2 regions of the Streptomyces sp. DSM 40868 genome follow, and region 2 is predicted to be linked to the other one. Evidence: predicted binding sites of a transcription regulator. Region 2 holds the regulator's gene; the other holds the start of a gene.

Region 1 (3,849 bases), 900 kb from region 2:
GGGCCGGCTTGGCGGCCTGCGGCCCGGTGGGGACCCTTCGGGCAGGGAGCCAAGGGGGCTAGTTATGGACAAACATTCCAAAACAACCCACCCACCCAGCAACTCCGGCGCCACCACACACCACCCACCGGGCCGCAAGCCGCCGACCACCCGGCGTGCAGGTCGGACGCGAGCGCGCATCCCCCGACCCACGATGCGAACGCAGCCCACCCCAGGGGCCGAAGAACCCGAGCCGGCCACTTTCCCCCGGGCCGCCCGCTCGCTTCTCCCCCGTGCTGGAGTGAGGTGTGTCAAGGGTGGCCCGAAGGGCCATCGGCACAGCCGACGCGGAACGCGCCCTTGACTCAGCTCACGGAAGCACGACACTCACCGAGAAGCGGGCGGCCCCACGGCAACCGTGACAACCCCGGAAACGCCCGAGGGCGGTACCCCGGCCGGGAAGCCAGGAGTACCGCCCTCGTTCGCAGGACAGGTGATCAACCCTCAGGTCGATCAGAAGTCCATGTCACCGCCCGGCATGCCGCCGCCGGCCGGGGCCGCGGCCTTCTCCGGCTTGTCGGCGATGACGGCCTCGGTGGTGAGGAACAGCGCGGCGATCGACGCGGCGTTCTGCAGCGCGGAACGCGTCACCTTCGCCGGGTCGATGATGCCCTCGGCGACCAGGTCGACGTACTCGCCGGTCGCGGCGTTCAGGCCGTGGCCCGGGGTCAGGTTGCGCACCTTCTCCACCACGACACCGCCCTCGAGGCCGGCGTTCACGGCGATCTGCTTCAGCGGGGCCTCCAGGGCGATGCGCACGGCGTTGGCGCCGGTCGCCTCGTCACCCTCCAGCTCCAGCTTCTCGAAGACCTGGGAGGCCTGCAGCAGGGCCACGCCACCACCGGCGACGATGCCCTCCTCGACGGCGGCCTTCGCGTTGCGGACGGCGTCCTCGATGCGGTGCTTGCGCTCCTTGAGCTCCACCTCGGTGGCGGCACCGGCCTTGATGACGGCCACGCCGCCCGCGAGCTTGGCCAGGCGCTCCTGGAGCTTCTCGCGGTCGTAGTCGGAGTCGCTGTTCTCGATCTCGGCGCGGATCTGGTTGACCCGGCCGTTGACCTGCTCGGAGGAGCCGGCACCGTCGACGATGGTGGTCTCGTCCTTGGTGATGACGACCTTGCGGGCGCGGCCCAGGAGGTCCAGGGTCGCGTTCTCCAGCTTGAGGCCGACCTCCTCGGAGATGACCTCGCCGCCCGTGAGGATGGCGATGTCGCCGAGCATGGCCTTGCGGCGGTCGCCGAAGCCCGGGGCCTTGACGGCGACGGACTTGAAGGTGCCGCGGATCTTGTTGACGACCAGGGTCGACAGGGCCTCGCCCTCGACGTCCTCGGCGATGATCAGCAGCGGCTTGCCCGACTGCATGACCTTCTCCAGCAGCGGGAGCAGGTCCTTGACCGCGGAGATCTTGGAGTTGGCGATGAGGATGTACGGGTCCTCGAGCACCGCCTCCATGCGCTCCATGTCGGTCGCGAAGTAGGCGGAGATGTAGCCCTTGTCGAAGCGCATACCCTCGGTGAGCTCGAGCTCCAGACCGAAGGTGTTGGACTCCTCGACGGTGATGACGCCTTCCTTGCCGACCTTGTCCATGGCCTCGGCGATCAGCTCGCCGATCTGGGTGTCGGCGGCGGAGATGGACGCGGTGGAGGCGATCTGCTCCTTGGTCTCGACGTCCTTCGCCTGCTCCAGCAGGGCGGCGGAGACGGCCTCGACGGCCTTCTCGATACCGCGCTTCAGAGCCATCGGGTTGGCGCCGGCGGCGACGTTGCGCAGGCCCTCCTTGACCAGGGCCTGGGCGAGCACGGTCGCGGTGGTCGTACCGTCACCGGCGACGTCGTCCGTCTTCTTGGCGACTTCCTTGACCAGCTCGGCGCCGATCTTCTCGTACGGGTCCTCGAGCTCGATCTCCTTGGCGATGGAGACACCGTCGTTGGTGATCGTGGGCGCGCCCCACTTCTTCTCGAGGACGACGTTGCGGCCCTTGGGGCCGAGCGTCACCTTCACGGCGTCCGCGAGCTGGTTCATGCCGCGCTCGAGGCCGCGCCGCGCCTCCTCGTCGAACGCGATGATCTTGGCCATGTGAAGTGGTCCCTCCAGGACTGGGGGTGATTCCTTCGGACCGCGCCCGCGCCCGCGACGGACGGCTCGCCGGCCTCGTGGTTCCTTGCCCCACCCGGCCCGCGGGCCTCACCGACCCGGTCCTTCACTGTCACTCTCACCTTCAGAGTGCTAACGCAATGATTAGCACTCGGCATGGTCGAGTGCAAGCGCCCGGCCGGGTGGGGAGGTGCCCGTCAGCCGCCCGCGAACGCCGGAACCGGGACCCGGCGGCGGGCATGGCGAAGGGCCCGCACCCTCTGCGAGGTGCGGGCCCTTCACACAAAACATTCAGGCGGTGACGCGAACCATGTCGGCCTGCGGACCCTTCTGGCCCTGCGAGATCTCGAACTCGACCCGCTGGCCCTCTTCCAGGGTGCGGTAGCCGTCCATCTGAATCGCGCTGTAGTGGACGAAGACGTCCGCACCACCGTCGACCGCGATGAAGCCGTACCCCTTCTCCGCGTTGAACCACTTGACGGTGCCCTGAGCCATGCCTAACTCCCCTATTACTGGCCCTTGCACAGATCCACACTTCGCGGACCCGGGTCAGACCTCACCCCCCAACTGGTCGGGGGCGTGCGCCGGAACGCGTCGACCGCGGCCGAATGTATCTGTCCAACTGCCGTCTGCAACAGGTCAATCGGACGAGAAATCTGGACGTCAGAGGTCCGGAATATGGCGAGAATTCACCCGACGTCAGGGCAAGTCGGGCCCCATAAAAGCCACAAAAGCCGCGCAGAACCCGCACAACTTGGCTGTTTCTTATCGGGCGCGCAGCATGTTTCCCGGGCTCGCGACCACCCGATCGCGACCGTGTTCCCCAACTCTACCGCGTTCAATCACACAGAATTGCCCCCTCCGTTTCTCTCACGGAGGGGGCAATCGAGTGGACGGTCAGTGACCGGGCCTACCGTCGGTAAAGGGTCAGCCGCCGGCGACCGCGGGGATGATCGAGATCCCGGCGCCGTCGGGGGTCGCGGTGTCCAGGCCCTGCTCGAAGCGCACGTCGTCGTCGTTCACGTACACGTTGACGAACCGGCGCAGCTTGCCCTGGTCGTCCAGGACGCGGGCGGCGATCCCCGTGTGGTTCTTCTCCAGGTCCGCGATGACCTCGCCGAGCGTGCCGCCCTCGGCCGGGACCTCGGCCCGGCCGCCGGTGTAGGTGCGCAGGATGGTGGGGATGCGAACGGTCACGCTCATGCGAGGCCAGCCTCTCGGAAGGAGTCCAGGGTCGGGCGGATGGTGGCGGTCAGGCCGGTGCCGGCCACCGCGTCCAGGGTCTTCAGGCCGTCGCCGGTGTTGAGGACGACCGTGGTCTTCGCCGGGTCCAGCACGCCCGCCTCGAGCAGCTTGCGGGTCACGCCGACGGTCACGCCGCCCGCCGTCTCCGCGAAGATGCCCTCGGTGCGCGCCAGCAGCCGGATGGCGTCGACGATCTCCGGGTCCGTGACGTCCTCCACGGCACCGCCGGTGCGGCGGGCGACGTCCAGGACGTAGGGACCGTCGGCCGGGTTGCCGATCGCCAGGGACTTGGCGATGGTGTCCGGCTTCTGCGGCCGTACGACGTCGTGGCCGGCCTTGAAGGCGGTGGAGACCGGGGAGCAGCCCTCGGCCTGGGCGCCGAAGATCTTGTACGGCCGGTCCTCGACCAGCCCGAGCTTGATCAGCTCCTGGAGCCCCTTGTCGATCTTCGTGAGCTGGGAGCCGGAGGCG
Region 2 (3,849 bases):
GGATGTCCACCGCCTCGCGGACCTGCGCGAGAAGCGACAGCAGCCCGATGCCCGCGCCGTCGTCCTCGGGCGAGTCGCGGTGGGTGCCCAAGTGGCCGCCGGCCTCCGCGCCCTGCGCGATCACCGCGTCCGCCCCGGCCGCCTCGATCGCGCGGGCCTCCTCCGCGGTGGTGGCGGTGACCAGGGTGAGCGTCCCCGCCCGGCGCAGCCGCGCGATGACCTCGCGGTCCGGCACGCCGAAGTGGAAGGAGACCACCGGGACCGGGTCGTCGAGCAGGACGGCCAGCTTGGCGTCGTAGCCGTCGTCCCGGCCGCTGTCCGGGTCGCCCAGCTCGGTCTCGTACCAGGCGGCCTCGCCGGCCAGCTGGTGGGCGTAGACCTCGACGGCGCCGGACTCCGCGAGCTCGGGCTGCGGCATGAACACGTTGACGCCGAACGGGCGGCTCGTGAGCCCGCGCAGTCGCTTGATCTCCTGGTACATCCCGTCGGCGGTCTTGTACCCGGCGGCGAGGAACCCGAGGCCGCCGGCCTCGCAGACGGCGGCGGCGAGCTGCGGGACGGAGACCCCGCCCGCCATGGGTGCCTGCACGATCGGGAGGGGAAAGAGATCGGTCAGCGCGGAGGACATGACCGCATGGTGTCACGTCCGTCCGACCGGCCGGAATCGGGGCATCCCCCGGAACGCCCCTGAGACGCCCCCGGCACACCCCGGAGGCGCCCCCATGGTTCAGCGGCCGTTGAACGCGTCCTTCAGCCGCGAGAACAGGCCCTGCTGTCCCGGCTGGAACTGGCCCTGGGGCCGTTCCTCGCCGCGGAGCTTGGCCAGTTCGCGCAGCAGGCGTTCCTGCTCGGGGTCCAGCTTGGTCGGGGTCTGCACCTCGACGTGCACGATCAGGTCGCCCCGGCCGCCGCCGCGCAGATGCGTGACACCGCGGTCGTGCAGCGGGATCGACTGGCCGGACTGGGTGCCGGGCCGGATGTCGACCTCCTCCATGCCGTCCAGGGTCTCCAGCGGGACCTTGGTGCCGAGCGCCGCGGCCGTCATCGGGATGGTGACCGTGCAGTGCAGGTCGTCGCCGCGCCGCTGGAAGGTCGGGTGCGGCAGTTCGTGGATCTCCACGTACAGATCGCCGGCCGGGCCGCCGCCGGGGCCGACCTCGCCCTCGCCCGCGAGCTGGATCCGGGTGCCGTTGTCGACACCGGCCGGGATCTTCACGGTGAGCGTGCGGCGGGAGCGCACGCGGCCGTCGCCGGCGCACTCCGGGCACGGGGTCGGCACGACCGTGCCGAAGCCCTGGCACTGCGGGCACGGCCGGGAGGTCATGACCTGGCCCAGGAAGGACCGGGTGACCTGCGAGACCTCGCCCCGGCCGCGGCACATGTCACACGTCTGCGCGGACGTGCCGGGGGCCGCGCCCTCGCCGTTGCAGGTGTTGCAGACGATGGCGGTGTCGACCTGGATGTCCTTGGTCGTCCCGAAGGCCGCCTCGTCCAGCTCGACCTCGATCCGGATCATCGCGTCCTGGCCGCGCCGGGTGCGCGAGCGCGGCCCGCGCTGCGACGCCGTACCGAAGAACGCGTCCATGATGTCGGAGAAGTTGCCGAAGCCGCCGGCCCCGAAGCCGCCCGCGCCGGCGCCGCCGGACTGCGAGAGCGGGTCGCCGCCGAGGTCGTAGACCTGCTTCTTCTGCGGGTCCGACAGCACCTCGTAAGCGGCGTTGATCTCCTTGAACCGCTCCTGGGTCTTCGGATCCGGGTTGACGTCCGGGTGCAGCTCGCGCGCGAGCCGCCGGAACGCCTTCTTGATCTCATCCTGCGACGCGTCGCGGCGCACGCCGAGAACGGCGTAGTAGTCCGTGGCCACTTACGACTCCGCCAGGATCTGTCCGACGTACCGTGCCACTGCGCGTACCGCTCCCATCGTTCCCGGGTAGTCCATGCGGGTCGGTCCGACCACGCCGAGCTTGGCAACCGCCTCGCCGCCCGAACCGTAACCGACCGACACGACGGACGTGGAGTTGAGTCCCTCGTGGGCGTTCTCGTGGCCGATGCGCACGGTCACGCCCGGGTCTTTCGCCTCGCCGAGGAGTTTGAGGAGCACGACCTGCTCCTCCAATGCCTCCAGGACGGGCCTGATCGTGAGGGGGAAGTCGTGCCCGAAGCGGGTGAGATTGGCGGTACCGCCGATCATCAGCCGCTCCTCGTTCTCCTCCACGAGTGTCTCCAGCAGGGTGGAGAGCACCGTGGAGACCGTACCTCGGTCCTCCGGCTCGAAGGCGTCCGGCAGGTCCTCGACCAGCATCGGCACATCGGTGAACCGGCGGCCCGCGACCCTGCTGTTCAGCCGGGCCCGCAGATCCGCCAGCGAGGCCTCGCCGAACGGGGCCGGGCAGTCGACCATACGCTGCTCGACCCGGCCGGTGTCGGTGATCAGCACGAGCATCACGCGCGCCGGGGCGAGCGAGAGCAGCTCCACGTGCCGGACCGTGGACCGGGTCAGCGACGGGTACTGCACGACGGCGACCTGCCGGGTCAGCTGCGCGAGCAGCCGCACCGTGCGTGCCACGACGTCGTCGAGGTCGACGGCGCCCTCCAGGAAGTTCTGGATCGCCCGCCGCTCGGGCGCGGTCATCGGCTTCACGCCCGCGAGCTTGTCGACGAACAGGCGGTAGCCCTTGTCGGTGGGGATGCGCCCCGCGCTGGTGTGCGGCTGCGCGATGTACCCCTCGTCCTCCAGGGCCGCCATGTCGTTGCGGACGGTGGCCGGGGAGACGCCGAGGTTGTGCCGCTCGGTGAGCGCCTTGGAACCGACCGGCTCCTCGGTGCCCACATAGTCCTGGACGATGGCGCGCAGTACCTGAAGCCTGCGTTCACTCAGCATTCGCGCGCACCTCCAGCACGTCGTCCCTCGTCCCGTCGGGTCGTCCGCCTGGCACTCTTCCCACGCGAGTGCCAGCATTCCCCGGCCCAGTGTACGGCCGTCGGGTACACCCTGGGCAAGGTCGGGCCGCGCCGCCGGGTCGTACCGCTAGCGTCGCGGGTATGAGCGTGACTTGGGAAGAGCTGGGGTGGGAACGGCTGGCGGCCGGGGTGGGGCGGTGCCGGCTGCCGGGCTGGGACTGCACGGCGGGGCTGGTCGTGGGCGAGGGGACGGCGCTGCTCGTGGACGCCGGTTCGAGCCTGGCGGAGGGGGTCCGGCTGCGGGCGCGGGCCGAGGAGCTGGCGGGTGGCCGTGTGACCCATCTCGCGCTCACCCATCCGCACTTCGACCATGTCTTCGGCGCGGCGGTGTTCGCCGGGGCGGAGGTGTACGGGGCGGTCGGCCTGGACGCGGTGTTCGCGTTCGAGCGGGCGGAGCTGCGGCTGGACGCGGTGCGCAACGGGCTGCCGGTCGCCGACGCCGACGAGGCGGTGGACGCGCTGGTCACGCCCCGGCACCTGGTGTCCGGCGAGTGGACGCTGGACCTCGGCGGCGGTCGCCAGGCGCTGCTGGCCAACGTGGGCCCGGGCCACACCGCCCACGACCTCGCGGTGCTGGTTCCCGGCTCCCCGGAGGTCGTCTTCTGCGGCGACCTGGTGGAGGAGTCCGGCGAGCCCCAGGCCGGCCCGGACGCGGTCCCCGCCCGCTGGCCGGACGCCCTGGACCGGCTGCTGGCGCTGGGCGGCGAGGACGCGGTGTACGTGCCCGGTCACGGGGCGGCGGTGGACGCGGCGTTCGTACGACGTCAACGGGACGAGCTGGCGGCACGGTTCGGCGTGATCTGAACGGCGGTTCTCTTCGCATCCCGGCGTGTCGCGCTGGTCACGGCGCGGCTTCTCCTATCGTCATCCGAATGCGCCAGTACTCCG

What was found. The regulator HrcA, encoded in region 2, represses chaperone genes, less so after heat shock. The targets are predictions, from matches to a motif close to TTNGCACTCNGNNNNNCNGAGTGCNAA.
Region 1: a site for HrcA is predicted at 2,278-2,304, ahead of groL (chaperonin GroEL). Genes of this name have one in related genera too.

The regions. Positions count from the first base shown of each region.
Region 1 is NZ_CP050504.1:4,087,941-4,091,789, forward strand. It holds gene groL (chaperonin GroEL) at 493-2,115, opposite strand; gene HB370_RS18445 (cold-shock protein) at 2,425-2,628, opposite strand; gene HB370_RS18450 (MoaD/ThiS family protein) at 3,061-3,336, opposite strand; gene thrC (threonine synthase) at 3,333-3,849, opposite strand, start outside.
Region 2 is NZ_CP050504.1:3,187,195-3,191,043, forward strand. It holds gene HB370_RS14355 (nitronate monooxygenase) at 1-628, opposite strand, end outside; gene dnaJ (molecular chaperone DnaJ) at 728-1,864, opposite strand; gene hrcA (heat-inducible transcriptional repressor HrcA) at 1,865-2,881, opposite strand; gene HB370_RS14370 (MBL fold metallo-hydrolase) at 3,043-3,765, shown strand; gene HB370_RS14375 (DUF3097 domain-containing protein) at 3,834-3,849, shown strand, end outside.